DNA from 2 places in the Alcaligenes sp. SMD-FA genome. Region 1 is predicted to be linked to the other one. Evidence: riboswitches for the same ligand, from Rfam matches in the RefSeq annotation. Region 1 holds a riboswitch; the other holds the start of a gene.
The links. Region 1 has a riboswitch for FMN ahead of OKX01_RS16555 (6,7-dimethyl-8-ribityllumazine synthase). Riboswitches for the same ligand answer to the same signal wherever they lie in the genome.
Positions count from the first base shown of each region.

Region 2: linked by a shared signal. The riboswitch ahead of OKX01_RS08990 (riboflavin synthase subunit alpha) and the one ahead of OKX01_RS16555 (6,7-dimethyl-8-ribityllumazine synthase) in region 1 are both predicted to bind FMN.

Region 1 is NZ_CP110108.1:3,574,814-3,589,346, forward strand. It holds gene OKX01_RS16490 (AraC family transcriptional regulator) at 1-446, shown strand, start outside; gene OKX01_RS16495 (HesA/MoeB/ThiF family protein) at 466-1,239, opposite strand; gene OKX01_RS16500 (S41 family peptidase) at 1,255-2,766, opposite strand; gene OKX01_RS16505 (murein hydrolase activator EnvC family protein) at 2,931-4,499, opposite strand; gene gpmA (2,3-diphosphoglycerate-dependent phosphoglycerate mutase) at 4,503-5,249, opposite strand; gene OKX01_RS16515 (rhodanese-like domain-containing protein) at 5,411-5,758, shown strand; gene grxC (glutaredoxin 3) at 5,782-6,039, shown strand; gene secB (protein-export chaperone SecB) at 6,079-6,573, shown strand; gene OKX01_RS16530 (NAD(P)H-dependent glycerol-3-phosphate dehydrogenase) at 6,573-7,625, shown strand; gene OKX01_RS16535 (Bug family tripartite tricarboxylate transporter substrate binding protein) at 7,705-8,703, shown strand; gene OKX01_RS16540 (tRNA (cytidine(34)-2'-O)-methyltransferase) at 8,832-9,302, opposite strand; gene OKX01_RS16545 (ComF family protein) at 9,369-10,118, opposite strand; gene OKX01_RS16550 (methyltransferase domain-containing protein) at 10,200-11,114, shown strand; FMN riboswitch at 11,219-11,361, shown strand; gene OKX01_RS16555 (6,7-dimethyl-8-ribityllumazine synthase) at 11,460-11,951, shown strand; gene OKX01_RS16560 (response regulator) at 12,064-12,759, opposite strand; gene OKX01_RS16565 (sensor histidine kinase) at 12,781-14,533, opposite strand, start outside.
Region 2 is NZ_CP110108.1:1,936,001-1,950,533, forward strand. It holds gene OKX01_RS08975 (3-oxoacyl-ACP reductase) at 1-737, shown strand, start outside; gene OKX01_RS08980 (LLM class flavin-dependent oxidoreductase) at 734-2,026, shown strand; gene OKX01_RS08985 (SDR family NAD(P)-dependent oxidoreductase) at 2,179-2,928, shown strand; FMN riboswitch at 2,987-3,131, shown strand; gene OKX01_RS08990 (riboflavin synthase subunit alpha) at 3,293-3,928, shown strand; gene OKX01_RS08995 (AAA family ATPase) at 3,974-4,552, opposite strand; gene OKX01_RS09000 (aspartate ammonia-lyase) at 5,115-6,554, shown strand; gene OKX01_RS09005 (dicarboxylate/amino acid:cation symporter) at 6,605-7,927, shown strand; gene OKX01_RS09010 (ATP-binding protein) at 8,027-9,808, shown strand; gene OKX01_RS09015 (sigma-54-dependent transcriptional regulator) at 9,793-11,127, shown strand; gene OKX01_RS09020 (LysR family transcriptional regulator) at 11,248-12,171, shown strand; gene tcuA (FAD-dependent tricarballylate dehydrogenase TcuA) at 12,438-13,823, shown strand; gene tcuB (tricarballylate utilization 4Fe-4S protein TcuB) at 13,856-14,533, shown strand, end outside.

The DNA.
Region 1 (14,533 bases):
GCTTTTTGCTATCTGCCGACAGTTTGCGGGCAAATCAGCATAATCAGGCCTGGCGTTGCCTGCGCGACTTGCTGGTCATGAGCATTAACGAAAGACGCTCGGCCCCGCTTGATCCAAGCACGGCACGGTACGAAGATGCGCTGGCCTACCTGTCTGACCGACTGAGCGATTCCACCTTGAATATTGCGGCCTTGTCCGAACACCTTGGCATGGCGCCGCGCACCACCCAGGCGCTGTTCAAAGCCAAGGGGACCACTTTTACCGCCCAATTGATGCAACTGCGGCTGGAAGCAGCCGCACAACTGCTGCGCCAGACACCATCCAGCACGGTGGCGCAAGTAGCATATTCAGTGGGTTTTTCGGATCTGTCCTACTTTCACCGCCAGTTTCGACGACGCTTTGATATCACGCCAGGCCATTTTTATGGTCATGGCCTGGAGTCGTGAAGCAGCGATCAAAAACAGATCAGGCGTGATCAGTGTGCTCAATGGCCGCTGAAGCGCATACCGGGCATGCCGGGTCTTTGCGGAAACGTACGGTATGCCAATTCATATTGAAAGCATCCACACTTAACAAACGCCCCACCAAGGGCTCTCCGAAGCCACCTAACAACTTCAAGGCTTCCACCGCCTGTGCGCTACCCACCATGCCCAACAAAGGCGACAGAACGCCTGTGGTGGCGCAGCGCAGTTCCTCGACATCATCGGCTTCGGGAAACAGACAGTGGTAGCAAGGAGCCTCGGGCTGACGCAAGTCATAGGTACTGACTTGGCCCGAAAAACGAATCGCCGCACCGGACACCAAAGGTTTACGCAGTGCCACGCAGGCACGGTTGATGGCATGGCGAGTGGCGAAGTTGTCGCAGCAATCCAGCACCAGGTCCACTTGCTGAACCCAATGCATCAAGCCCGCTTCGTCCAGACGTTGAACAACGGGTGTCACCTTCACTTCGGGATTGAGCTGCTCGATATGCAGCTTGGCGGACTCAACCTTGTCCCAGCCCAGGCGATCCGTGGTGTGAGCAATCTGACGCTGCAGATTGCTCAGTTCCACCTGGTCATCGTCCACCAGAATGATGGAGCCCACACCCGAAGCAGCCAAATAAGCCACCACGGGGGAACCCAGCCCCCCGGCTCCAACAACCAGGATGCGGGAAGCCAGAATCCGCTCCTGCGCTTCTACCCCGAATTCATCGAGCAGAATATGCCGCGCATAGCGCAGTAATTGCTGATCTTCCACGTCAAGAACCTGTGTTTACGGGTTTACCGGTTCGAGCCCCTTGGGGGTGATTCGGAACCGCTCAACGCTGGGTTGCTGATTCAGGGGACTTTTTTTTTCTGGCGACTCGGACTCTACTTCCTTTTCACGCTTGGCAGCCGCTTCCTTGGCCGCAGCTACTTTCGCTGGATCATTTTTGATCACAGGACGGCCAGCCAAATGATTCAGTGCCTGTTGCAACTGGAAGTCGTCGTCACCGCCAAATTCAAACATTTTGAACTCTGGGCTCATACCCAGATCAGGCTGATCTGCTTCGGCGCTTTCGTCCACCTTGCTGTTGAGCAGGTGGCGCTTCAAGTCCACTTCACGCGGCAGCCGGAACAAATTACCCTGAGCGGTATCGTCCACCACCACATCTGGCTGTACGCCCGTTACCTGAATGGACGTGCCGTTAGGCGTGTAGTACAGGGCAGTCGTCAGTTTCAGGCCCGACTCCTCGGACAGAGGAACAACACTTTGCACCGAGCCCTTGCCAAAGGTGCGGTTACCAATAATGGTGGCGCGTTTGTGGTCTTGCAACGCCCCGGCCACAATTTCCGATGCCGAGGCCGAACCTACGTTCACCAGAACCACAATCGGCACGTTCTTGAGCCAATCCAGCTTCTTCAGAACATCGGCGTCCGTATCCAGCTCGCCCAGTACAGATTGCATGGATTTAACGTAATACTCGCGATTGGACGAAGGAATGCGACCCTTGGTCGACACCACCAGGTCTCCCGAGTCCAGGAAGGCGGAAGACACGCCAATGGCGCTTTCCAGCAAACCACCGGGGTCGTTACGCAGATCAATTACCAAGCCTTTCGGTGCGCCCGGGCCTTTGTGGACTTCGGACAATTGCTTGATCAGATCCGCAGCCGTGCGTTCCTGGAACTGGGCAATGCGCACGTAGGCTACGTCATCAGCCAACATCTTGGAGCGCACGCTGCGCACCTTGATGACATCGCGCACCAGGTTGAATTCCAATGGCTTGTCGCGGCCAGCACGGCGTATCGTCAGCTTGATCGATGTTTTCGGCTCACCACGCATCTGTTTGACGGCATCGTTCAGGCTCAAATCCTTGGTGGGTTTGCCATTGATGTGCGTAATGATGTCGCCCGCCAGAATACCGGCGCGCGCGGCAGGCGTATCCTCAATAGGCGAGATGACTTTGGGCATCCCGTCCTCGCTGCCAATCTCAATGCCCAGGCCGCCAAAGCCGCCTTGAGTCATGGCTTCCATTTCCTTGAAAGCATCGGCATCCAGATAGGCCGAGTGGGGATCCAGATCGGTAAACAAACCTTTGATTGCGTTATTGACCAAGGTCTGATCCGTCAAAGGCTCCACATACGTGTTCTTGATGGCAGCGAACACATTGGCGAACTGCTGCAGTTCGCGCAAAGGCAATGGCTCGCCGCGTTGAGCGACCGCAGTAATGCCCAGGCTGATCAAAATACCGCCCACAGCACCTGCTGCCACTAGACCAATGCTGCCAATCCTTCGAGTGCTCATGCACATTCCCATTATTTTCAGATTCAAGACGGGGCCACCTCCCGGAGCTGACCCGACCATGCATTATAAGAGTAGCGTAAAGTGGCGACCAGCGTGAACTGGGCTGGAGTCGCTACCCGGCGCAACAAATGCGAGCAAAAGTAAACGCCAGAAACAAAAGCGGCTCAGGAACCCAGCCAAACCTGCGGATTAATGGGCTTGCCTTGATGGCGCAACTCAAAGTACAGGCCGGGTTCAACCTGCCCGCCAGTGGCTCCCACCCGCGCAACAGGCTCTCCACGTCCCACAATATCGCCTACTTGCTTAAGCGTGCTCTGGTTATAGGCATAGACGCTTAAGTAATCACGACCATGATCGATAATCAGCAAATTACCAAAGCCGGTCATCCAGTTGGCAAAGACTACACGGCCCGGGGCCACCGCACGAACGGTGGTGCCTGCCTGTGCGCGCAACACAACGCCGCGCCAAACGCCACCATCGGGGCGCTCTGCCCCGAACTTGCCTTGCATTTCACCACGTACCGGATAAGGCAAACCACGTTTCAGACCCTGGAAGCCACCTTCTGGTTCCAAGGCTGGGGCAGAAACCTGCTCGGCAGGCTCTTCAACGACCTGAACTTCACGCACTTTTGGGGCGACCGGTTTGCTGATCGGTTCACTAGGCTCGGACGAAGCATCCAGACTATCTGACCATAAACGCTCGTTCGCGGTTGGCGGCGTATAGGTCAGCGGTGGCCGCGGAATGACGGGTTCTGGCTGTTGTGGCTCGGCAGGTTCCGGTTTGCTGCGTGGCAAGGCCGCAGGCAGAGGCGGTTGCGTGGCCCGAGCCCGCTCCAACAACTCCCGCTCGCGTTCCAGGCGCGCCTGTTCACGGTCAGCCTGCTCTTGCTGGGCTTTGCGCTGCAACTCTTGCTGACGTGCCAGCTCGGCTTTACGCGCTTGTTCTGCACGGCGCGCGGCTTCACGTCGGCGTTGCTCTTCAGCGCGACGGGCCAACTCAGCCTGTCGCGCAATTTCAGTTTCCAGACCGGAGATCAAATCCCCCAGCCGTTTGTCATTACTTTGCAGATTCGCAGCCTGACCACGCTGCCGTTCCAGTTCAGCGCTGATATCAGCCACCACCTTGGCCCGTTTTTCTTTCTGCTCTTCTAGGGCCACCTTTTGGGCAGCGGCTTCTGTGGCCAGCTTTTCCTGCTCTTTTTCACGCGCCGCAACCTGGGTCTGCAAGCGGTCCAGGCGCTCTACGGTGCGGCGTACCTTATGAACCTGTTCAGTCTGCTGACGCGAGACATAACCCAGATAATGCAGTTCGCGGTTAATGGCGTTGGGATCATCGCCCGACAGCAGGGCGGACCAGGGCGAGACGCCGTTGGCATATTGCGCGCGCAATTGCTCGGCCAGCTCCTGCTGACGTTGCTCTTTGATCACTTGCTGTTCGCTGATTTGTTTGCCCAGTGTGCCCAGTTGCTGGTGCAATTGCTCTTGCCGCTGCTCGATCTGAGCCAACGTGCGGTCGATATCGGAAATAGCCTGCTCGGATTCGCGCAAGGCATTGGCAGCATCACGACGCGAGCTTTCGCGGGTGTCGATCGACTTACGCAGCGATTCAATTTTCTGGCGCAGCTCTGCCTGCTGCTTTTGCGCCTGGGCCTGACGGGCAGCCAAGTCCGGATCCGCAGCCAGGGCCGGTAAGGCCCAGGCTGCCAGCAACAGGCAGACGCTGTAGCGCCACATTATTTACTGCGCCTTGCCCTGATTGGCAACGGCTTGCATCTGAGCCGCAATCGCTTCCTGGTCGCCCAGGTAGTAATGACGGATAGGACGCAAGTTTTCATCCAGCTCGTACACCAGAGGTTGGCCGGTAGGAATGTTCAGATGAACGATATCCTCGTCGGAGATTCCATCCAGATGCTTGATCAGCGCGCGCAGGCTGTTGCCGTGAGCCGTGACCAAAACGCGCCGGCCGGAGCGAATAGCAGGAGCGATGGACTCCTCCCAGAAAGGAACGACGCGGGCCACGGTGTCTTGCAGACACTCGGTGCGCGGCAGTTGATCGGCGGGTACACGGGCGTAGCGGGCATCAAAACGCGGGTTGCGTGGATCGTCCTCAGCCACTGGATCAGGAGCAATCGCGTAAGCACGACGCCAGACCAAGACTTGATCCTCTCCGTACTTTTGTGCGGTTTCGGCTTTATTTAAGCCTTGTAAAGCACCATAATGGCGTTCGTTCAGGCGCCAGCTCAAACCCACGGGGGTGTGCATGGCGTCCATCGAATCCAGGGCGATCCACAAGGTACGGATAGCGCGCTTGAGGACCGAAGCGAAAGCCAGGTCGAACTCAAAACCGTTTTCTTTAAGCAGTTCACCGGCCTGCTTTGCCTGTTGACGCCCGGTTTCGGTAAGATCGACATCGGTCCAGCCAGTAAACCGGTTCTCCAGGTTCCACTGGCTTTCGCCGTGCCGCATCAGTACAAGTTTATACATGGTAAAAACAGCCTCGAGGTTGAAAAATTGGCGCCACTCTATAATCGTGTGATCTTGCCCTTTTTTCTTGCTTTTCTTGGTAATCAACAGGATTTAACGTGGACTTCATCTTAAGTCAGAACAATCTTCTAATTTTAGCAATTGCGGTGCTTGCCGGCATTATGCTGTTAATACCCAGCTTTTTCAAAGGCCGTGCGGGACGCGCAGTTTCAAGCTCGGAAGCGGTACAAATGGTAAACCAGAAAGACGCCATTTTGATTGATCTGCGCAGTGCCGATCAGTTCAAGGCCGGGGCAATTGCACAATCTCGCAACATTCCTGCGGCTGACCTTGACGCCAAGGCCAGCACGCTGCCCAAAGACAAGCCCGTCATTCTGGTGTGCGATACCGGGCGCAGCGCCCCGCGCAGCGTGGCCGTCCTGCGCAAGCACGGCATCACCGAAGCCTACACACTGCAAGGCGGCATCCAAGGCTGGCTGCAGTCCAGTCTGCCCGTCAAAAAATCGTAAGCTCCCCCTTCTACGAGGCTCTCATGGCAAAAGTCACGATGTACTCCACAATGGTGTGCCCTTATTGTGTGCGCGCTGAAATGCTGCTCAAACAACGCGGCGTCACTGAAATCAATAAAATCATGATTGATCGTGAACCCGAACAGCGCGCTCTCATGATGGAGCGCACCGGTCGGCGTACCGTTCCCCAAATCTACATTGGCGACACCCATGTAGGTGGCTACGATGATCTGGCCGCTTTGGACCGCGAAGGTGGCCTGCTGCCTCTGCTGGCTGCCTGATTTTTTTTCTAACAATTTTTTTACCCCATAGGATCACCCATGGCCGACCAGAACACCCCAGCCGCTGAACAAGAAGCTCAACAACCCAGCTTCAGCCTGCAGCGCACCTACATCAAAGACCTGTCCATCGAAATGCCCAATGCGCCCCAGATCTTTCTGGAGCAAGAGGCCCCTTCCGTGGAAGTGTCCATCAATGTGGGTGGCCAACGTCTGGCTGACACAGTCTACGAAAGCACCGTCACCGCTACGGTGACCACTCGCATTGGCGACAAGGTCATGTACCTGGTGGAAGCCACCCAAGCCGGTATCTTCGAAGCTGCCAACATTCCTGAAGAACAGCTCGAACCCTTGCTGGGCATTGTGTGCCCCACCATGCTGTACCCCTACTTGCGCGCTGCCGTGGCTGACGCCATCAACCGCACTTCCCTGCCTGCCCTGCACCTGACTGAAGTGAACTTCCAGTCCCTGTACGAGCAGCGCCTGGCGCAGCAACAAGGTGCCGACCAAGCTGACGGCCAGCCTTTGCAGGCCTGATGATGTCAAGCGCGCACACTCCTGTTCGTGTCGCAGTCCTGGGCGCCGGCAGTTGGGGAACGGCACTGGCCGCCCTGGCCAGCACCCAGGCTCCCACGATGGTGTGGGCGCGCAAGGCAGCAACAGCACAAGCTATCGGGCAGGAGCATCGTAACCCTGCCTACCTGCCTGATGTCGTGCTGCCCGACTCGTTGCAGGCTAGCGACAGCCTGCAGCAAGTCATGGAGTTTGCCCTGGCTGATGACACCGGCCCTGCCCTGCTGATTCTGGGCGTGCCTGTACGTGGTCTGGCGCAAACCTGTGTGGATTTGGCGCAGTACCTGCCTGCCACACGCCGCCACCCCGTCTTGCTGGTCTGGACGTGTAAAGGTTTCCATCAGGAAAGCGGCTTGTTACCCCACCAGATTGTGCGTGAAAACCTGCCCGACTATCCTTGGTTAGGCCGTGCCGTCCTCTCTGGCCCCTCGTTCGCCCTGGAAGTGGCCAAAGGCCTGCCTGTTGCCCTGACACTGGCTTGCGAACCTGCTGATATGGCTGGCATTGCCCTGGAGGCCTTGCATGGCAAACAAGCGCGTCTTTACACCAGCACCGACATGATCGGCGTCGAAGTGGGCGGCGCTGTCAAAAACATCATGGCCATTGCCTGTGGCATTGCCGACGCACTGGGCCTGGGCCACAACGCCCGTGCAGCCCTGATTACCCGAGGTCTGGCTGAAATGCAGCGCCTGGGTGTTGCGCTGGGCGGACAAGCAGAGACTTTTTCCGGGCTGGCAGGTCTGGGAGATCTGGTCCTGACAGCCACGGGCGAATTGTCCCGCAACCGCCAGGTGGGACTGGCGCTAGGTGCCGGTCAAAGCCTGGACAGCATCCTGGCCACCGGCATCACCGCTGAAGGAGTGCGCTGTGCTCGTTCGGTTCTGGAAATGGGCCGGGCGCACAAGATTGAACTGCCGATTACCTCAGCGGTCTGTCAAATCCTGTTTGAGCAGTTGCCTCCAAGCGAAGCGGTCCACGCCTTGTTAACCCGCGAGGCCAAGCCAGAAGGCCACTGATACCGTCCGCCTGCCGATCTGGCATCCTACCCACGCGGTCAGACCTGCGGTCAACCGTCTCTTACTCAAAATCAAAACAATGTCATTGCTTGCTCGTTCTCGTGATCTTCTAATCCGCTCCGTTCTGGGGCTGGCCTGCACTGGTTTGCTGGCACCCTCGGCTCAGGCCCAATCCAGTTGGCCCGAGCGTCCCATTCAAATGGTAGTGCCCTTCCCAGCCGGCTCCTCGCCTGACGCGCTGGCCCGTGCCATTTCCGAGCCCCTGTCTCAAGCATTGGGCCAAACAGTCATTGTGGATAACCGTCCTGGTGCAGGTGGCAATATCGGCACTCGTTTTGTGGCACATGCCAAGCCCGACGGCTACACCCTGCTGCTAACCATCAATGGTCCCATGGTGACGGCCCCCACCCTGTACAAGAGTTCGCTGGGTTACGACCCGCTGAAAGACTTGCAGGCTATCTCCATGATTGGCACCAGCCCGAACGTACTGATCGTTCCTGCTGACTCACCCGCCAACACAGTAGAAGAATTCATCGCCCTGGCGAAATCTCAGCCCGGCGAATTGAACTACGGTTCGGTGGGCCCCGGGAGCTCAGCCCACCTGGCTATGGCCATGCTGGAACATGCTGTTGACATCAAGCTGGAACAAATCCCCTACTCGGGCTTCCCACAAATCCTGACCGCCATTATTGGTGGTGACATTGACGCTGCCTTCATGGTGCCGGGCATTGCCATGCCCCAGGTTGAGGCCGGCAAAGTGAAAGCCCTGGCCGTGACATCCCTGCAACCCAGCGAACTGTTACCCGGTCTGAAGACCATGACACAAGCCGGTTTGGAAAACTTCGAGGCTATCTCGTGGGATGCTTTCTTCGTCCCCCACAACACCTCGGATGATGTGGTCAAACGCCTGAACCAGGAAATTACAACGATCTTGCAACGCGAGGATATCAAGGCCAAATTGAACGCCTTTTACTTCTCATCCGAGCCCTCCACACCGCAAGCGCTGACGGACAAAATCATTGCCGACAAAGCCCGTTGGGATGAAGTGATTGAACGTCTGAATCTATCGTTGGAATAACACTGGTAACGGGATTCAAAAAAAAACGGCCCTGCGAACTCATCGTTTGCAGGGCCGTTTGCTTTGAAACTTTCAACGGAAAACCGATACGCATAAATCAGCGTTTTTCGTGACAAGCATCCGCTTGTTTAAACACCACCTTCATAACCCGCTTGCCGCCAGGCCTCAAAAACGCAAATCGCCACGGCATTGGACAAGTTCAAGCTGCGTTGCCCCGTCAACATGGGCAGACGAATTCGTTGTTCGTTGGGAAACAGCTCTAGTTGTTCTGCAGACAAGCCTGCAGTTTCACGGCCAAACACAAACACATCACCTGGCTGAAAGCATTGCTCGGCCAGCAAATGGCTGCCGCGTGTGGTCAGGGCAAACGCACGATCAGGCGCAGAGCCCGTGGCCTGCAAGGCTTCTTCCAGGCTGTCATGTACCTTCACCTGCGCCCACTCGTGATAATCCAGCCCGGCACGACGCAGTTTGCTGTCTTCCAGCTCAAAACCCAAGGGCCGCACCAAATGCAGGACACAACCCGTATTAGCCGCCAGTCGAATGACGTTACCCGTGTTGGGGGGGATCTCGGGCGAAACCAGGACGATATGAAACATGAAAAACCTAAAAAGTGCAGAAAAGAATGCCGAAAAAGCCGCGCATCAGCGGCGCAGTATACAGGGCTAGGGGAGCTTCAATTTCCAGGGGGCACGGGCAGCAACCAAGGCATAAACTGACCGTGCACCAGCCACCCGGCAAGCTCGCGCCAGCGCATCCAAGGTCGCTCCGGTGGTGAGCACATCATCCACCAGCAGCACGTCCCCCCCTTGCAGCGGCTCCAGCACCCTAAAAGCGCCTCGCATGGCCTGCCTGCGAGCCTGTCGTCCCAAAAACTTCTGGGCTTGTTCAAGCCGTGGCTGCGCCACGACAATATGCAAACGGGCTGACAAGCCCAAAGCATGCGCCACACGCTTGGCCAACACAGCGGCAGGATTGAAACCACGACGGCGCAAAGCACGACGTTGCGAGGGCACTGGAATTACCCGACAATCCGGCCCCAGCCCAGGACCGTAACGGTGCCATTGCTGCACCATCAGCTCAGCCAGTACCGCCGCCATTTCCAGCCGACGGGAAATTTTAAACGCATGTATCAACATATCGCCAGGATGTTCATAGTCAAATCCGGCAACCGTCGCTTGCAGGGACAATTGCCCTGCTCCGCAATCCGGACAGGCCAACAAGGCCAAGGGTGGCAACGCCAAGGCGCAACGCGGACAGCGTAAATCCTGGGCAGGTGTTGCCAGCGCATGTCGGCAAAAACGGCACAGCGCGCCGCTTTGTGAACGTAATCCACACAACACACACGGTCGTGCCAGCAATGGAATCCCTACAAGGCGATGGGGCGACTCGCGCCGAAACAGGGGATGCGCCATAATAGATCATTACCTTTGAGAGTCAGGCTGATCCGATCACAGCACATCCCGCTGAGCCAGGCCAGCAACGTCCGCGCAACTATGTCCCAGTTACCATCTTTACCAATCAACTCCGCCCACGTAGAGCAGCAATTCAATCGCCGCGCTCCTCTGGATCACGCTCAGTTTCTTTATGGTGAAGTCGCGCAACGGATGTTGTCACGGCTGGCCCTGGTACGCTTGCAACCCACTCATATTCTGGATGCTGGCTGTGGCGCCAGCCACGCACTGGAGCCCCTGCGCTCTCGCTACCCGGACATGAGCTATACCGGTCTGGATCGCAGCGCCAAGCTACTAGAGGTCGCCCGGGAGCGTTACCAATCCAAACCCAGCCTGTGGCAAAAACTGCGTAATCAGCCCACACCGGCAGCTAACTGGGTTCAGGCCGATATGGCCCATAGTGGCCTGCCCGCAGAAAGCCAGGAGCTGGTCTGGTCAAATATGGCGTTGCACTGGCACCCGGAACCGCATCGGGTTCTGGCCGAATGGAACCGTCTGCTAAAACCCGAAACGCTGGTCATGTTCTCCTGCCTGGGCCCCGGCTCTTTTGCCGAGCTGCGCAGCGCCATGGAACAAGCCGATTTAGACACCAAAACGCTGGAATTCGTGGACATGCACGACTTTGGCGACCTGCTTCTGGAAAACGGCTTTGCTGACCCTGTGATGGATCAAGAAGTCGTGACCCTGACCTATCGCAGCGCTGAAAAACTGCTGGATGATTTGCGTCTGTTGGGCGGCAATCCACACCCTCAACGTAAGGCCAGCCTGAGCACGCTGCCCTGGCGTCAACGCCTGCTCAATGCGCTGGAAAAACAGCGCCATATGGATGGCACCTTGCATCTAAGCCTGGAAATTGCCTACGGACACGCCTGGCGCGCCCGCAGCCGTCGCAGCACCTTGGGCGAGGTCAGCGTGCCAATCTCCACAATCAGCCGCCGCCCCAAACCCCAGGAATAAATTCCGCTACCAGGCATATTCCAGTAGCACCCCATCTATTTCAGACCTTCTCTGACAAAGAAAAGGTTTAGGGGTACACTTTTGCGGTTGGCCAAGCTGGCTAACTATGTTCTCAGGGCGGGGTGCAAGTCCCCACCGGCGGTAATGGCACTAGCCTAGCCCGCGAGCGCCTGACCTGTGGTCAGGGACAGCAGACCCGGTGTGATTCCGGGGCCGACGGTATAGTCCGGATAAAGAGAGAACGGGATATCCTCAACGACCTGTACAGGACTCATCCTGCGATGGGGTTGAGCTATCCTGCTTCCTGCATGCCCTGTTTTTGTTGTCATAAAACAGGAAACCAACATGAACAGCATTACCCCAGCCAATCTTCTGGCTCCCCGTATCGCCTTTATTCAAGCTTGCTGGCACAAGGACATTGTGGATCAGGCCCGCCTGGGTTTTATCGACGAAGTCAAAGCCATGGGCCACGACAGCAGCTTGGTCGACTTCTTTGAAGTGGGCGGCGCCTTTGAAATCCCGCTGCATGCACAACGCCTGGCCCAATCAGGTCAGTATGCTGCTGTTGTGGCAGCGGGTCTGGTGGTTGATGGCGGTATCTATCGTCACGACTTTGTGGCTACCGCTGTGATCCAAGGCTTGATGCAAGTCCAGCTCAGCACCAACGTGCCTGTGTTTTCAGTCGTGCTGACTCCGCACCATTTCCATGATGGCAAAGAGCACCACGATTACTTCCATCGTCACTTTGTGATCAAGGGCCAGGAAGCAGCCCGTACGTGCCTGGATACCGTGAGCAAGTTGCAGGTGCTGCCTGCGGCATCCGTCGCCGCTGTCTAAACGGCAAGGCGGCCTGAAGAGGCCGCCTCAATCCCTAACCCCTTGGGCTGCTTTACCCGCAGCGCCAAGGCTGGCCAGAAGCTTGCTGGCCATGCATTTGGTAACTACTGTATCAAGACTGGTTACGCTTGCGCGACGAGTCTATCCCCAACTGTTTAAGCTTGCGGTATAAGTGGGTACGCTCCAGCCCGGTACGCTCCGATACCCGCGTCATGCTGTGATTCTCGCGGCGCAGATGATATTCAAAATAAATGCGCTCGAATTCGTCACGCGCTTCGCGCAATGGCAAATCCAAGGAGATGCTGCCTAGCTGGGACTCGTCCTGTTCTACTTCAGGCACGGCCATGGCAGGCGCCATGCCAGGAACCATTGTCGTGGCCTCTGGGCGACGATCACCACCTTGAACCACCGGGCGGGCCGCGGCAGCCAGCGCTTTGGGAGCCACAGTACGCTCCAGACCCGAAGCTACGGTCTTGAGCAAGCGCTGCATGGTGATGGGTTTTTCCAGGAAGTCCACTGCACCAATGCGGGTTGCTTCCACTGCGGTATCCACCGTGGCGTGGCCGCTCATCATGACCACAGGCATATCCAGCAAGCCTTGAGATGCCCACTCCTTGAGCAGGCTGACACCGTCAGTGTCTGGCATCCAGATATCCAGCAAGACCAGATCGGGACGGCCCCGCAAGCGTGCCTCGCGAGCCTGGGCGGCATTTTCTGCCAATTGCACGGTGTGCCCTTCGTCGTAAAGAATTTCCGACAAAAGTTCCCGAATGCCGATTTCGTCATCAACTACCAGAATTCTGGCCATAAAACGTCACCTACGTGATTTTTACGCATTATCGTTTGCTCGCCGCCCAGAGTCCAGACGAATATGCTGGCCAGCAAGCCGGGTAAAGAGGATGGAAATGCGAGCCCCCCCCTCACGACGATTGGAAACATCGATTCTGCCGCCGTGCTCCTCGATGATTTTCTTAACTATAGCAAGTCCCAGACCCGTGCCGGTGGGCTTGGTGGTTACGTATGGCTCAAAAACGCGCACCAGCATCTGAGGATCAAAACCAGGCCCGTTATCTGACACCACAAAACTGACCGCACCAGAAGAATCGGAACCTTCTACGCCCGCAATCATGGTTTTAACAAATACATGCGCCTGGTCAAGTGATTGATCCTGGGCTGCCGCTTCACGCGCATTGGCCAGCAGATTATGAATAACCTGACGCAGCTGCGTGGGATCTCCTTGCACCATCGGCAAATCAGGATCCAGCTCCACATCAATCGCCACACTATAACCATCGTCCCGGACCATGCCTTCCTCCGGGTCCCAACCATATAAGGTCAGCACTTCGGTAATCAGCTCGTTCAGATTCAGCGCTTGCATCTGGGTAGCGGGTTTACGGGCATACTCACGGAAATCTTCCACCATCTTTTTCAGCGAACTGACCTGGTTGACGATGGTATTGGTATAGCGCAGCAACATGGCAGCATGGACTTCGTCCAACTGCGACTCCAGTTTCATGGCCAGACGTTCGGCAGACAACTGAATCGGTGTTAAGGGGTTCTTGATCTCGTGTGCCAGACGTCGAGCCACCTCGCTCCAGGCCACCAGACGGCTGGCGGAAATCACGTCGGTAATATCGTCAAACACCACCAGATATCCGGTTGGCTGACCATCTACACGCAACAAAGTACCACGAGCCAAAACGGTGACGATAGTATCACGCGCTTCATTACCTTCTTTCATTTCCAATTCAAACTGCTGCTGCCAGTAAGGATGGTCTGAACCCATCGCCTGATGCGTGGAAAAAGCCTCACGAATCACGGAAGCAAAAGTCAGCGCCCCTTCCAGCGTTTCCAGCGGACGACCTTTAATAGAGCGCAAGTCCACCTGCAAAATGCGCTGCGCCCCCTGGTTGAACATGGTGACGCGGAACATCTCATCAAAAGCCAGCACACCACTGGACAGGTTGCTGAGCACCGACTCCAGGTACATATTGGAGCGCTCCAGCTGCAGACGATTTTTCTCGACCATGCGGCGCGCCTCAGCCAATTGCCGGGTCATGGCATTGAAAGAGCGGGTCAGTTGGCCAACCTCATCCTTGGCAGGTGGCTCTGGCAACGCCCGGTAGTCCCCTACCCCCACCGCTTGCGTCCCGGCGGCCAACGTCAACAGTGGACGGGTAAGGCGACGCGACAAAGCCAAGGCCGCTGCCACAGCCGTAAACACCGCCAGAATCAAGGCCAGCGTCAGCGTAATACCGTAGAGCTTGCGCAAGCCCTGACGAGACAAGGCCAGCTCCTGATAGTCCCGAAACCCTTGCTGTACCTGATTGGCATTGCGTGCAATCTTGTCCGGTACAGGCTGAATCACCTGCAGCCAGCGCGAGTCAGCCGTACCGCTCAAGGTTGCTGCAAAACGGTTGGGATCGGCTAGCGGCAAAACCGTACGCAAACGCAAACCGGTCGATTCTGCCGGCACTCCACCCTCATCCAGACCATTGTCACGCACTGGAGCATCATCATCCACCTCGGCTGCAGAGTAACGACCCGAAATACGCAACTGATTCATGACGCTGGACGGCGGC
Region 2 (14,533 bases), 1.6 Mb from region 1:
TCACCGGCGGCGCACGCGGCCTGGGGGCTTGCCTGGTACGTGCGTTTGCGCGTCAGGGCGCGAAAGTTGTCATCAATTACCTGAAAAGTGAAGCAGCCGCTCAGGCGCTGGCGGATGAGTTCCCGCAGCAATGTCTGGCCGTGCAAGCGGACGTGACGGATGCGACGGCGGTGCAAGCTTTGTTTGCCAAGGCCCAGGCGCATTTTGGCCAGCCTATCACTACGGTCGTCAATAACGCTTTGCCTGAATTTTCTTTCAACGGCGATGCTCGTCCCCATGCCGATACGCTGACGTGGTCGCAACTGAACCAGCAACTGGAAGGCATTGTGGGCGGTGCCTTGAACACCACACAGGCGGCATTGCCTGGTATGAAGCAAGCGGGCTTTGGTCGCATCATCAATATCGGTACGAACCTGTTCCAGAACCCTGTTGTGCCCTATCACGATTACACGGCCGCCAAGGCGGCGTTGTTGTCCATGACGCGTACCTTGTCGCACGATCTGGGGCCCGATCAGATTACTGTGAACATGATTTCTGGCGGTTTGCTGCGTACAACCGATGCGTCCGCGGCTACGCCCGAGGCCGTGTTTGACTTGATTGCGGCCAGCACACCGTTGCGCCGTGTGACTACGCCTGAGGAGTTCGCCGATGCCGCTTTGTTCTTTGCCGGTCCGTGGGCTCGGGCAGTCACTGGGCAGAATTTGGTGGTGGACGGTGGATTGGTGAAAAACGGATGAGGCAGCTGCACTTCAATTTATTCATTATGGGCTGCGGGCATCACAAAGCAGCCTGGCGTCATCCCGATTCGCAGGTAGAACGCCTCGGCGATGTCCGGTTTTACGAAGAACTGACCCAGATCGCCGAGCGTGGCAAGCTGGACGCCATATTCTTTGCCGATGGCCAATCCAGCGATAACGTGTCTGACGGTCCGCGCTGGTTTTTGGAACCCTTGACCATGATGGCCGCCCTGGCGCGAGCCACCGAGCGTATCGGCCTGATCAGCACCGTTTCCAGCACTTTCTACACGCCTTTTGTGGCAGCGCGCATGTTGTGCTCCCTGGATCATGTGTCCAAGGGACGGATGGGCTGGAACGTGGTGACATCCATGTTTGATTCGGAAGCACGTAATCACGGCTACGAAGCCATGCCCGACCATGCCTGGCGCTATGCACGGGCTGAAGAGTTTGTTGAGACTTCGCTGAAGCTGTTCGACTCCTGGAGCGACAGTGCCTTGGTGATGGACAGGCAGGGCGATTATGCCAAGGTAGATCAGGTGCGTCAGATCCTGCATAAGGGCGATCACTTCCTGGTCGATGGGCCCTTGACCTTGCCGCGCTCACCACAAGGACAGCCTGTTCTGTTTCAGGCCGGTGCCTCTGAGCAGGGCCGGGATTTGGCCGCGCGCAAAGCTGAAGCGATTTATGCCGTGGCGTATGACTTGCCCTCGGCCCAATCCTATTACCGCGACATCAAACGACGCGTGCGGGAAACGGGGCGGGGCGTGGATGTGCCCGTGATGCCAGGCCTGGTGACCTATGTGGGCTCTACCATGGAAGAGGCGCGTCGCAAACAGCAGGAACTGGATGAGCTCTTGCCCGCCGAGACGTCCTTGCGCCAGTTGGGTATGTTCGTCGGTCAGGATTGCATGGGCTGGGAACTGGATGCGCCGGTACCGCCACTGCCTCCTTTGGAGAGCTTCAAGGGCCCCAAAGGGCGTTATGCCACCATGCTGCGCATTGTTGAAATAGAAAAACCAACGGTTCGTCAATTGCTGGGTCGTATTGCTGCCGGTGGTGGTCATTGCACCATGGTCGGAACGCCAGAATCCATTGCTGATCAGATTGAGCAATGGTGGCGCAATGAAGGCGCGGATGGTTTTAACCTGATGCCGCCTTCCTTGCCCAATGGTATTCGAGACTTTGTTGAGCAGGTGATACCTGTTCTGCAAAAACGCGGCCTGTTCCGCCATGATTATGAGCACAGCACTTTGCGTGGACACCTGGGGCTGGAGCGTCCTGCAGCCTGACCTTGGGATGAGAAAAAAGCGGGCATTTCCATCGCTGGATTTGTCCGCTTTTTCCCTAGGGGGAAGGGGCTACGAAGCTCCTGAAGTTTGCTATCCTTAATGCTTTAATTGTCGCCTGCTTAACGAGCAGCGAGCTGTATAGGGATCGCACTATGAAAACCGCCGTTGTCACCGGGGCCTCCTCAGGGTTTGGGGCCGCTCTTGCTCGTAAATTGGTGTCTGAAGGGCACACCGTGCTGGGTCTGGCGCGCCGTCAGGACAAGCTGGATGCCCTGGCCGCCGAGCTGGGCGAGCGGTTTGTACCGGTCAGCGTGGATTTGACCGATCGTGCGCGTGCTGAGGCAGTGTTGGCGGATCTGACGGCTCGTTATCCCCATATCGACGTGCTGATCAATAACGCCGGTTTGGCGCTAGGCGTGGACAAGGCGCAAGACGCCAAGATGGATCAGTGGGATACCATGGTGGCTACCAATATCAGCGCGTTGCTGCATATTACGCACGCTTTGCTGCCAGGTATGGTCAAGCAGAACAAGGGCCATATCATCAATCTGGGCTCGACGGCGGGCGAATACGCTTACGCCGGCGGCAATGTGTACGGCGCTACCAAGGCATTTGTGCATCATCTGGGCCTGAATCTGCGTGCCGACCTGTCGGGTACGGCAGTGCGTGTCTCTACTGTGGCTCCTGGCCTGTGTTCCGGCACGGACTTCTCCGCCGTGCGTTTGGGCGATAAAGACAAAGCCGCTGCGCTTTACCAGAACGTGGATGCGCTGACGCCTGAGGATATCGCCAACACCATTACCTGGATCATGAATGCGCCTGCCCATATGAACGTCAACTACATCGAGTTGATGCCTGTGGCGCAAAGTTTTGCCGGCTTAAGTGTGCATCGCCAGGCTTGAGCTTGGCGACTGGGCTTGGGTCTGGCTTGATTAGACTTGGGCTCCGGTCTTACACTGCACACGTCTTCAGGGCGGGGTGAAATTCCCCACCGGCGGTAAGGGATTCGTTCCCCAGCCCGCGAGCGATCTCCCCCTGGGAAAGATCAGCAGATCAGGTGCAAAGCCTGGGCCGACGGTCAGAGTCCGGATGAAAGAAGATGAAGCCTCGCTGCCTTGTGATCAAGGGTGATCAAGGCAGCGAGGTGTTTTATTGCTGCCCGGAGGACGCATTGTTTAATCAAGGATGCGTTCAAATGAAAAATCTGAAAATCTCCCCTGCATTAGCCACTGGTCTTTTGCATGAATGTTGCGAAGGAGTGTGCTGATGTATACCGGAATTGTTAAAGCGGTTCGTCCTCTTACCGCGGTCAAGGCCGAGCTGGGCCGTACCGAGTTTGAAATCGATTTCACCGATGAGCTGCTGGTGGATCTGCAACTGGGTGCCAGTGTCAGCGTGGAAGGCACCTGCCTGAGCGTAACCAGTATCAGCGGCCCTAAAGTCACTTTTGATGCGATTCCTGTCACGCTGGAGCGCACGAATCTGGGCACGCTTAAAACAGGTGATCTGGTCAATATCGAGCGATCGGCCAAGCTGAACGAGGAAATAGGCGGCCATGTGATGGCTGGCCATATCGCAACGACCGCAGAGGTGCTTGAATTGAGCATTACCGAGGCGGGTAACCGTCTGCGTTTCCGTGTACCAGAAGAGTGGGCGAAGTACGTGTTCCCACGCGGTTTTCTGGGCGTTAATGGCTGCAGCTTGACCGTGGCGGATGTGGAGGATGGCATTGTGACCATCAACCTGATCCCCGAAACCTTGCGCCAGACAACGTTCTCCCGCTACAAGGTGGGCGATCGCCTTAATATCGAGGTGGACCAACAGACGGTGGTATTAGTCGATGTGCTGGAGCGTACGGTGGCCGGTACCTTGTCGCGTGTGATGCCTGGTTTGAAAAACTGAACAAGGCTCGAGACCATATCAGTAAAAAGAAGGGCTGCTGGCCGATTAAGGCTGACAGCCCTTTTTTACTGCCTTGCGCTCCTTGTATGGAGCGGTCGTGCCTAGGGTATTGAGCACAAAATCAGCGCGCTTTTGGACTGTTGTCTTGGGAAGAATGCTCACTTGGTAGCCCAACAAAGGGTAGATACGCGTCAAGCGTTCGTACTCATGCAAAGCCGCGTTGATATCATGCCGGCGTTCCGGGTCCTGCTTATAAATCTGTGGCCAGGGCGGCGTTAAAAACACCCGAGGATGGTAGGGGTAAGCGCGACTGACCGCCTCCAGCAAGGGATGGCCTCTTAATTCTTGTAACGCGGCTGCCGCATCAATCAGGCCACGATCAAAAAACACCCACGAACCATCTTGAGCTGCGGTCACGTAGTCTGTTTGGGCAATCTTGAGCGCCTCTTGCAGAAAGGCCTCCAGATCCAGCCAGGGTAGAGCAGAGCCTTGGATGGCCAACTGTTCCTGAACAATACGTCGCCCAGGCTCTTGAATCACGGTATGCCCACGTTTTTGGAGCTCGGCTAACAAAGTGGACTTACCACCGCCGGAGCAACCTGAAATAAGGACGAAAGAATGCATAAAGAAATGCAGATCAATAAAAGAAAATAAGAACCTGGAAAAGCTGGGGCGAACCCCGAAACTACGAAGAAGGGAAGAAGGGAAGAAGGGAAGAAGGGAAGAAGGGAAGAAGGGAAGAAGGCTTAGTTTAAGGCAGGGATGGGAAATGATGAACCCCGATCCCCTTGTGGGTGTACACAAACATCTAACCCGCCTATCTTCAAGGCATCCAACAAAGAAGATAAAATGCAATTAACGGAAAAGAATTCCAAACATTGAAAAAAAGTATCCAACAAAAAGAGGGGCGATTTTGGGAGAAAACCGCATGGTAATACAGCCGGATAAAACCCACAGCCGCACAGTCTGATGACTTCTGTTCGGGTTTCCGTCTTTTTTGGTCTTGCCGTGTTCGGAAATCCGAACAGAAGGGAGCGTATTGTCAGTGTCTCTACAATCAGTGCACAAAAAATGACTTGTTTTTCAATAGGCTAGTGCAATCCGCTGTTGTTGGCACAGTTGTTGCTTTTAACTCCGGTACAACAACCCCAATTTTTGGGGCCCTACATAAAAACGGAGAGATGACATGACTGATTGCACCGCAACGGCTCACACGCGCCTGGAAAAAGACTTGCTAGGAACTCGGCCCGTACCTGACTCGGTGTATTTTGGCGTTCACACCCTGCGAGCCGTTGAAAACTTCGATATTACGGCGACACCTATTTCAAACTATCCCGATTTGATTCGTGCCCTGGCACAGATCAAAGCATCCGCCGCGCAGGCCAACCACGCGCTGGGAGCATTGGATGCCGTCAAGAAAGAAGCGATTGTGCAGGCATGCCGAGAAATTGAGTCCGGCCAGCATCACGACCATTTTGTGGTGGATGTGATCCAAGGTGGTGCGGGAACCTCTACCAATATGAATGCGAACGAGGTGATCGCTAACCGTGCGCTGGAGATTTTGGGTCATGAGCGAGGGCAATACGCTTTTCTTCACCCCAATGAGGATGTCAATCTGGGGCAGTCGACCAATGATGTATACCCCACCGCCTTGAAGCTAGCTGCCTATCAGGGCGCTGCCCGTTTATTGACCGCCTTGGAGTACTTGCAGCAAGCGTTCGAGAGCAAAGCTCACGCTTTCAAAGAGCTATTGAAAATGGGGCGAACACAACTGCAAGAAGCGGTCCCTATGACCCTGGGGCAAGAGTTTGCAGTTTACGCCGGCATGATTGCCAAAGATCGCCATTGCCTGACCGAGGCCATGCAAGAGCTGTGTGAAATCAATCTGGGTGCGACCGCGATTGGCACGGGTATCAATACCCATCCTCGCTATGCCAAACTGGTCACGCGTCAATTGTCCTCAAACACGGGGATCAGCCTGCGCAGCGCCCCCAATCTGATCTTGGCCACCCAGGACTGCAGCGCTTTTGTGCAATTGTCCAGCGCGTTGAAACGGATTGCCGTCACACTGTCCAAGACCTGCAACGACCTGCGTCTACTATCGAGCGGCCCACGCGCTGGCATTGGCGAGATCAATTTGCCACCACGCCAAGCGGGCTCCTCCATCATGCCGGGTAAAGTCAATCCCGTCATTCCGGAAGCGGTCAGCCAGATTGCCTTTGAAGTCTTTGGCAATGATGTGACTGTCTCCTTTGCGGCCGAAGCAGGACAGCTTCAGCTCAACGCGTTTGAACCCATTATTGCGCACAGCCTCTACAAGAGCCTGCGTCACCTGCAACGCGGATGCATGATTCTGGCCGACTACTGCGTGGAAGCGATCACCGCCAATCCTCAGCGCCTGGCAGACAGTGTCAGCCAATCTATCGGATTGGTTACGGCGCTTAATCCGTTCATTGGCTACGCCGCAGCCACCGACATTGCCAAGCAGGCGCATGAAATCGGCAAAGGGGTGGCCGAGCTGATTCTGGAGCAGGGCTTGTTAAGTGCGAACGAGCTGGCTCAGGCCTTGCGGCCTGAACTGCTGATCGCGCCACGCACCTTGAACGAATTTGAGCAAACTCTTTAATTAAAAAAAACTGACAGGCCCGCGCACGGACCGACAAGGGAGATAAACATATGAAGCTGAATAAGCAAACCACATGGATTCTGATTGCCATGGCATTGGGTGTGGTGGTGGGGTATATCTGCCACAAAATGGCCGATACCCCTGAACAGGCTCATGCTATTGCCAGCTACTTTGGCATGGTGACGGATATGTTTTTGCGCTTGATCAAAATGATCATTGCGCCGCTGATTTTCGCCACGCTGGTTGCCGGTATGGCCAGCATGGATGATGCAGCGACTGTTGGCCGTATCGGTGGCCGTGCCGTGGGCTGGTTCCTGTTGGCGTCGCTGGTATCGCTGACGGTAGGGCTGATTTTTGCCAATATTTTTCAGCCTGGCGCTAATGTCGGCATTCCCTTGCCGGCTGAATCCGCGCACTTGGGAGTGGATACCTCGGCACTGAACCTGAAAACGTTTTTGACTCACGTTGTGCCACGTAACTTTTTTGAGTCCATGTCCAAGAACGAGATTTTGCAAATCCTGGTGTTCTCGGTATTTTTTGGACTGGCCTTGGGGAAAGTGCGTGGCAATCCCCAGGCAAACACCCTCGCACAAACTATCGAGGGCGCTGTGCCGGTGATGCTGACGGTAACCAACTGCGTCATGTACTTTGCGCCACTGGGGGTGTTTGCAGCCGTGGCCAATATCATCACGACGGAAGGGCTGGGTATTTTGGCGGTCTATGGCAAGTTTCTGGGCAGTTTTTATGCCACCTTGGTGGTGTTGTGGTTGATTTTGCTTGCTGCCGGATTTCTGGTGCTCAAGGGTCGGGTATTCACGCTGTTCAAAGAAATCCGTCAACCCATGTTGCTGGGTTTTTCCACCGCCTCCAGTGAAGCGGCCTATCCGCGTCTGATGGAAAAGCTGGAAGTGTTTGGTGTACGCAAGCGCGTTATCGGCTTTGTCCTGCCGCTGGGCTACTCCTTTAACCTGGATGGCTCCATGATCTACACCGCTTTTGCCGCTTTGTTTATCTCACAGGCGTATGACGTGCCGCTGACCTTGCAACAGCAGATTATTATGCTGCTGGTGTTGATGATCTCCAGCAAAGGTATCGCCGGTGTGCCACGCTCCGCGCTAGTCGTGGTGGCCGCGGTTTTACCGATGTTTGGTCTGCCTGAGGCTGGTGTACTATTGATCATGGGCATTGATCACTTTCTGGACATGGGCCGCACCGCGACAAATGTATTGGGTAACGGCATTGCCACAGCCGTTGTCGCTAAATGGGAAGGTGCCATCGATGCGCCCGACGAGGCGGACAGCAGGGCGGCAGGCTCATCGCAGCCCCGGCCCGAGGAGGCAGCCCCGGCAAGCTCAGCGCCTGTCATTGCCTGACACCCCTCCTGTCTGGGTAGCGGCTGTTTACTACAATCCCGTGTCAGTGGCCGCTACGTTTTTATGCATTTGCTCCGATTTTTTCGTCTTCAGAAAGTCTTGCTGTTGCTGACATTGATTGTGTCACTGGCTGCCATAGCGGGCATGGTGGCTTACCGTGTTGGCGAAGCGCTTGGACTGGCCAGTTTGCAGGACTCAGCGCGACAGCGTCTGAATTTGTATGCGTTGACATTGCGTCACGAAGTCGAGAAGTACGAGTATTTACCCAAGATGCTGGAGCTGGATCAAGCGGTGGTGGGGCTGCTGGAGCGTGGCACCCAGTCCTCGCTTGAGGTCAGCCGTCATCTGGAGCGCTTGAACGAGCGCGCCAAGACCCGCGTGATTTACATCCTTGGACGCCAGGGGCACGTTCTGGCGACCAGCAACTGGCAACAGGCCGACAGTTATCTGGGGGAAGACCTCTCTTATCGCCATTATTTTTCCGAGGCACGCCAAGGGCGGCCCGGTTTCTTCTTTGGCGTTGGAACCACTCGGGGCGAGGCAGGCTATTACATCTCCGCACCCATCTCGCTGGCAGGGCATGTCATGGGGGTGGCCGTCATCAAGGTGGACCTGGATCGTTTACAGGATTCCTGGACCCATGCACAAGCGCCGGTGATCGTTTCCGATCACTATGGTGTGGCGATCTTGTCCTCCGTACCCGCCTGGAAATTTACGGCAAATCAGCCCCTGACTGAAGATGTGCAGCAGTACCTGCGCGAGACTCGCCAGTACAACGGTTTACCGATTGCGCCACTGGATCTGCTGACCCAAAAAGTGCTGAGCCGAGATGCGCAATTAGTGTCTTGGTCTGGGACCGGGACAGAGTCGGAGACAGAGGATCAGGTTCGCGGACTTTTTCTGGCTCAGACACTTCCGTTTGGTGCTAACGGCTGGATTTTGACGCTGTTTTTGCCCACCGATCTGGTCTATTCCATGGCTCGCCTGTACGCAGGCCTGGCCGCCTTGGGGATCATGTCCTTTTTTGTGATGTTGATCAGTTGGTATTTGCGCCGGCAGCAACAGCGTGATCGGGCTCTTGCACGCTTGCAACTGGAGCGGGCCCATGCTCAGCTTGAACGCAAAGTGGAGGAGCGTACCCGCACGTTGGAAGAGACTCAGGCCGGCTTGATTCACGCAGGCAAACTGGCCGTCATTGGACAATTGTCTACTGGCCTGGCCCACGAGCTCAATCAACCCTTGACTGCGCTGCGTACCTTATCAGGGAACACCATCCGCTTCATGGAGCGCGGCGACCTGGATACGGTGCGCGCCAATTTGAAGCGCATCAATGATTTGGTGGACAGCATGGGCGCACTGACCTCACAACTCAAGCAATTTGCTCGCAAATCGCCCGGTCATTCGGGGCTGGCAGATTTGAACGCCATCATCGATCATGCCTTGCTGATCCTGGAACCCTCTATTCACCAACACCGCGCAACGATACATGTGCAATTGGCTGACGATGCGGGCAGGGTGCTGTGCAATCCCAACCGCCTTGAACAAGTCATTGTTAATTTACTGAGCAATGCGATTGATGCCGCGTCTACGCAAAACGCTCATCCCGTCGTTCAGATCAGCAGCCAGCGGCAAGGCCAGCAGGTGGCGATCCGGGTTCATGATAATGGCCCGGGATTAAGCGAGGAGGTGCGTTTGCATTTATTCGAGCCGTTTTTCACCACCAAAGACAGTGGTACCGGACTGGGCCTGGGTTTGGCCATTTCGATGAGTATCATCCAACATTGTGGGGGTCGCTTGACGGCAGATAACTTGCCAAGCGGTGGCGCCGTATTCACGATTGTGCTTCCCTTTCCTGGAGCAGAAAAATGTACGACGCACTGACGGTTCTTATCGTTGAAGACGATGCCAATGTACGTCTGGGTTGTAGCCAAACCTTGCAGCTTGAAGGCATTCGGGTGGAGCAGGCCGAGAGCGCAGAACAGGCCTTGCGCCTGCTGCACAATGGCTGGCCAGGCATTGTCGTGTCCGATGTACGTTTGCCGGGCGCCGATGGCATGAGCTTGTTGCAGCAATTGCAACATGTAGACAGCGATTTGCCTGTGGTGCTGATTACCGGCCATGGCGATGTATCAATGGCCGTTCAGGCCATGAAAATGGGGGCCTATGATTTCATCGAAAAGCCCTTTTCGCCCGAACATTTTGTACAAGTCGTATCGCGCGCCTTGGATAGGCGCCAAATGAGCTTTGAAATCAAAACCTTGCAGTGTCGATTGCAAGACAAGCAATCCATTGAAGCCCGTGTGCTGGGCAACTCTTCGGTCATGTCCAAGGTGCGTGAACTGATCTGCAATCTGGGCAATAGTGCTGCCGATGTACTCATTTTTGGCGAAACCGGCACCGGAAAAGAGCTGGTGGCGCGCTGTCTTCACGAGGTGGGACACACCAGTGAGGGCAATTTTGTGGCCGTCAACTGCGGCGCACTGTCCGACAGTCTGTTTGACAGTCAAATGTTTGGTCATGAAGCAGGCGCTTTTACGGGCGCCGGCAAGCGGGTAATCGGCAAAATCGAACATGCACATCAGGGTACGCTGTTTCTGGATGAAATAGAGAGCATGCCGATGGCCATGCAGGTCAAACTATTGCGCGTCTTACAGGAACGAACGCTGGAGCGACTGGGTTCGAATCAATCCATCGCCATCAATTGCCGGGTGATTGCGGCCACGAAAGTCGATTTGCTGGCGCAGGCTGATCAAGGCCAGTTCCGTCACGACTTGTATTACCGCCTGAATATGGCCACCTTGCCCTTGCCCCCCTTGCGTGAACGGCGCGAGGATATTGGCCTGTTGTTTGAACATTTTGCTTTGTTGGCGGCGGCCCGACATGGCCGCCCGGCTCTGGAGCCGGACTCCGAGCGCCTGCAGGCCATGCTGGCCTGGCATTGGCCAGGCAATGTGCGCGAGCTGCGCAATTTTGCGGACCGTTGCGTGCTGGGAGTCAACAGCGCCTTGCCCGGTCAGCAAGCTGCGCCAGGAATGGTGCCGACCTCCCTGGTTCAAACGGTGGAAGCGGTCGAGCGTGCCTTGATCGTCGAGGCACTGAGACGACATCAACATAATTTGACCCGTGCCGGACAGGAGTTGGGCATCGCCAAAAGCACGCTGCACGATAAGATCCGTAAGTATGGTTTGTCAGCGTCCTAATGTCTTTCTCTTCGAGTTCCTGTTTGTGCCGATGGGGCCTGTCATTGTCAGGATAAGCAGCTCTTTGTCTGATTGATCTATGATCAGAGCTTTCGTCCTACTTTTTTATGGCGTTCTATCATGGAGCTGCGTCAGCTGCGGTATTTCTTGCGTGTAGTGGAGTTGGGCAGCATGGGTAAGGCCGCCCAGGACCTGGGTATTGTCACTTCGGCGCTCAGCCAGCAAATCAGCCGCCTGGAAGGGGAGTTATCGGTACGCCTGTTACAGCGCACATCGACAGGTGTGGTCCCTACCGCCGCCGGCTTGGCTTTTCGTCAAGAAGCTCAATTGGCGTTGAGACACACCGATAATGCCGTCCTGGCGGCGCAGGCCGCTCGGCTGTCTGGGCAGGTCACGGTAGGTCTGGCTCCGACCACCGGTTCGGTCCTGGCGGTCCCTTTTCTCAGTGCCATGAAGCAGCGCTATCCCGATGTGCGGGTGCATCTGATCGAAAGCTTATCGGGCAATCTGTCTCAAATGCTCAATCGACGCCAGATTGACTTAGGGGTGGTGTTCCATACGGCAGGGCATCACTCCTGGAGTGCGCAAGCTATTTTGGATGAACGCCTGTTTCTTATCATCCACCCCAATCAACGTCACTTGTTGCCTGAGGGGCACTCATTGACGCTGGGTGATATTGCCCATCTGCCACTTGTCATGCCCAGTGCCTCCCACGGCTTGCGTGCTTTGCTGAATGCCGAATTTTTCCGCGAAGGCACTGAGGCCAGTGTGGTGGTGGAGATTGACGGCCTGGCTTTGTTAATGGATGTGGTGTGCTCTGGCCACGCCGCAACGGTTCAACCTGGCGCGGCAGTAGTCCGTAATCACAATCAACGTTTGGTGAGCTTGCCTTTAGCGCATGAAACCCTCAAACGCCGCAACCTGATCGCCAGCTTATCCGACGAAGAATTAGCACCAGCGGGGCTGGCGGCCCGGATCGTGCTGGCCGATGTCATGCGCTCACTGGTGCAGCAATCACGCTGGCCAGGAGCCACGCTACTGTGAAACAGATACGTTTCCTCATAAAGCGGTAGCCCTTCACTCCGTTTGTTGCCCACCCGTTTTAGCCGTGCCCACGCCCATTTACGCTGGAGCGTGTTGTCGCGTTGCTTACTAGACGAGGTCGTCCTGTGCGCTTGGCCTTCACTTTTAGTGAACACCTATAGCCTTGGTCATACTGGCGTCGACAAGACCACATCCCTAAAGTAGACCCCGTTCCATATCGTGGCGAAACGCTTAAGCCACGAATAGCACACAGGAAACGGACAACAATGGTTGATGTACTTGTTATTGGAGGCGGCAACGCCGCATTGTGCGCAGCCCTCTCAGCCCGAGAGGCAGGGACACGTGTTCTTTTGCTGGAAGCTTCTCCCCGTGAGTGGCGAGGAGGCAATTCGCAACACACCCGTAATTTGCGTTGTATGCATGATGCGCCGCAAGATGTCCTGGTCGATGCTTATCCAGAGGAGGAATTCTGGCAAGACTTGCTCAAAGTGACAGCCGGAAAAACGAATGAGCATCTGGCCCGCTTAGTCATTCGCACGACGAGCACCTGTCGCAACTGGATGCGCAAGCACGGTGTCAACTTTCAGCCTCCGCTCTCAGGCGCCTTGCATGTGGCGCGCACCAATGCTTTTTTCATGGGTGGCGGTAAAGCCCTGATAAATGCCTATTACCGCAGTGCTCAAGCCCTGGGGGTGGACATTCGCTATAACGCACCTGTTGATCGGCTGGAAATAAAGGACGGTCAATTTGTAGCAGCGTGGTGCGGCGAACAACGTATCCAGGCACGAGTCTGCGTATTAGCGGCGGGCGGCTTTGAATCCAACCGTCAATGGTTACGGGAGGCCTGGGGACAAAACGAGCTTGGAGAGTGGCCTTCGGATAACTTCCTGATTCGTGGCACACGTTTTAATCAAGGCGTGTTATTGCGCCATATGATCGACGATCACAAAGCAGACCATATCGGCGACCCAACCCAGGCGCATATGGTGGCAATTGACGCACGAGCCCCGTTGTATGACGGGGGTATCTGCACCCGCATTGACTGCGTATCCCTAGGGGTCGTGGTTAACCGTCAAGCCAAGCGATTCTATGACGAAGGTGAAGATTTCTGGCCTAAACGTTACGCGATTTGGGGACGTTTGGTCGCCCAACAAGCGGGCCAAATTGCGTATTCGATCATAGACAGTAAGGCGATTGGTCGATTCATGCCCCCGGTTTTTCCTGGCCAAAAGGCTGAAACATTGCCCGAGCTGGCCCGCAAACTGGGTCTGGACGAGGTGGCGTTCCAGAAAACCCTGAATGATTACAACAAAGCCTGCCAGGTCGGGAAGTTTGATCACACATCGCTGGACGACTGTCACACCCAAGGTATTGCGCCTGCCAAAACGCACTGGGCCTTGCCGATTGATACCCCCCCGTTTTATGGCTATGCCTTGCGCCCAGGCGTGACATTTACCTACCTGAGCCTGCTCACCGACGAAACAGCTGCCGTACGTTTTGACAACAAACCTAGCCGCAATCTGTTTGTTGCCGGCGAGATGATGGCGGGCAATGTGTTGGGGCAAGGCTATACAGCAGGAGTGGGAATGTCGATTGGTACAACCTTTGGCTGCATTGCAGGCACACAGGCTGCACAGGCGGCCAGACAATGAAAACGCTGTTGCGCCCTGATCCCGAGACTCCCATGAAATCACTTCAAGCATTAATAAATGATGCATGCAACACCGAGTTGCACGCACACTCGCCCAGTCCCACGGTGCACCACACAAGGAATGAACAGGAGGTCGATCGCATCATGACGATCTGTAATGCCTGTCGTTACTGTGAGGGCTTTTGCGCGGTCTTTCCCGCGATGACACGCCGTTTGATGTTCGAGCCAGCGGACGTGCATTACCTGGCAAATTTATGCCATAACTGCGGGGCGTGCCTGCATGCTTGCCAATACGCACCGCCTCACGAATTTGCGGTCAATGTTCCGCAAGCGATGGCCAAGGTTCGTGCCCAAACCTATACCCAGTATGCCTGGCCAAAGAGGCTGGGCAAGCTCTACGAGCGCAACGGCTTGGTGATGTCGATTGCGTTGACCTTGGGGTTGGCCTTGTTCCTGATTTTGGCGTTGGCGCTCAACGGTACGCTCTGGGACGCAGCATTGGCTGGAGATTTTTACAATCTATTCCCGCATAACCTGTTGGTAGGCATGTTTGCGCCCGTGTTCCTGTTTGCGGTCTTTGCGTTAGGCAAAGGGGTGCATGGTTTTTGGGTAGAAATCACTCCGGTCACCAGTGGCGCACCTGTCAGCAGGACGGCTGCCGCCGAGGCGACCCATTCGGTGCTCAAGCTCAAGTACCTGGATGGGGGGCAT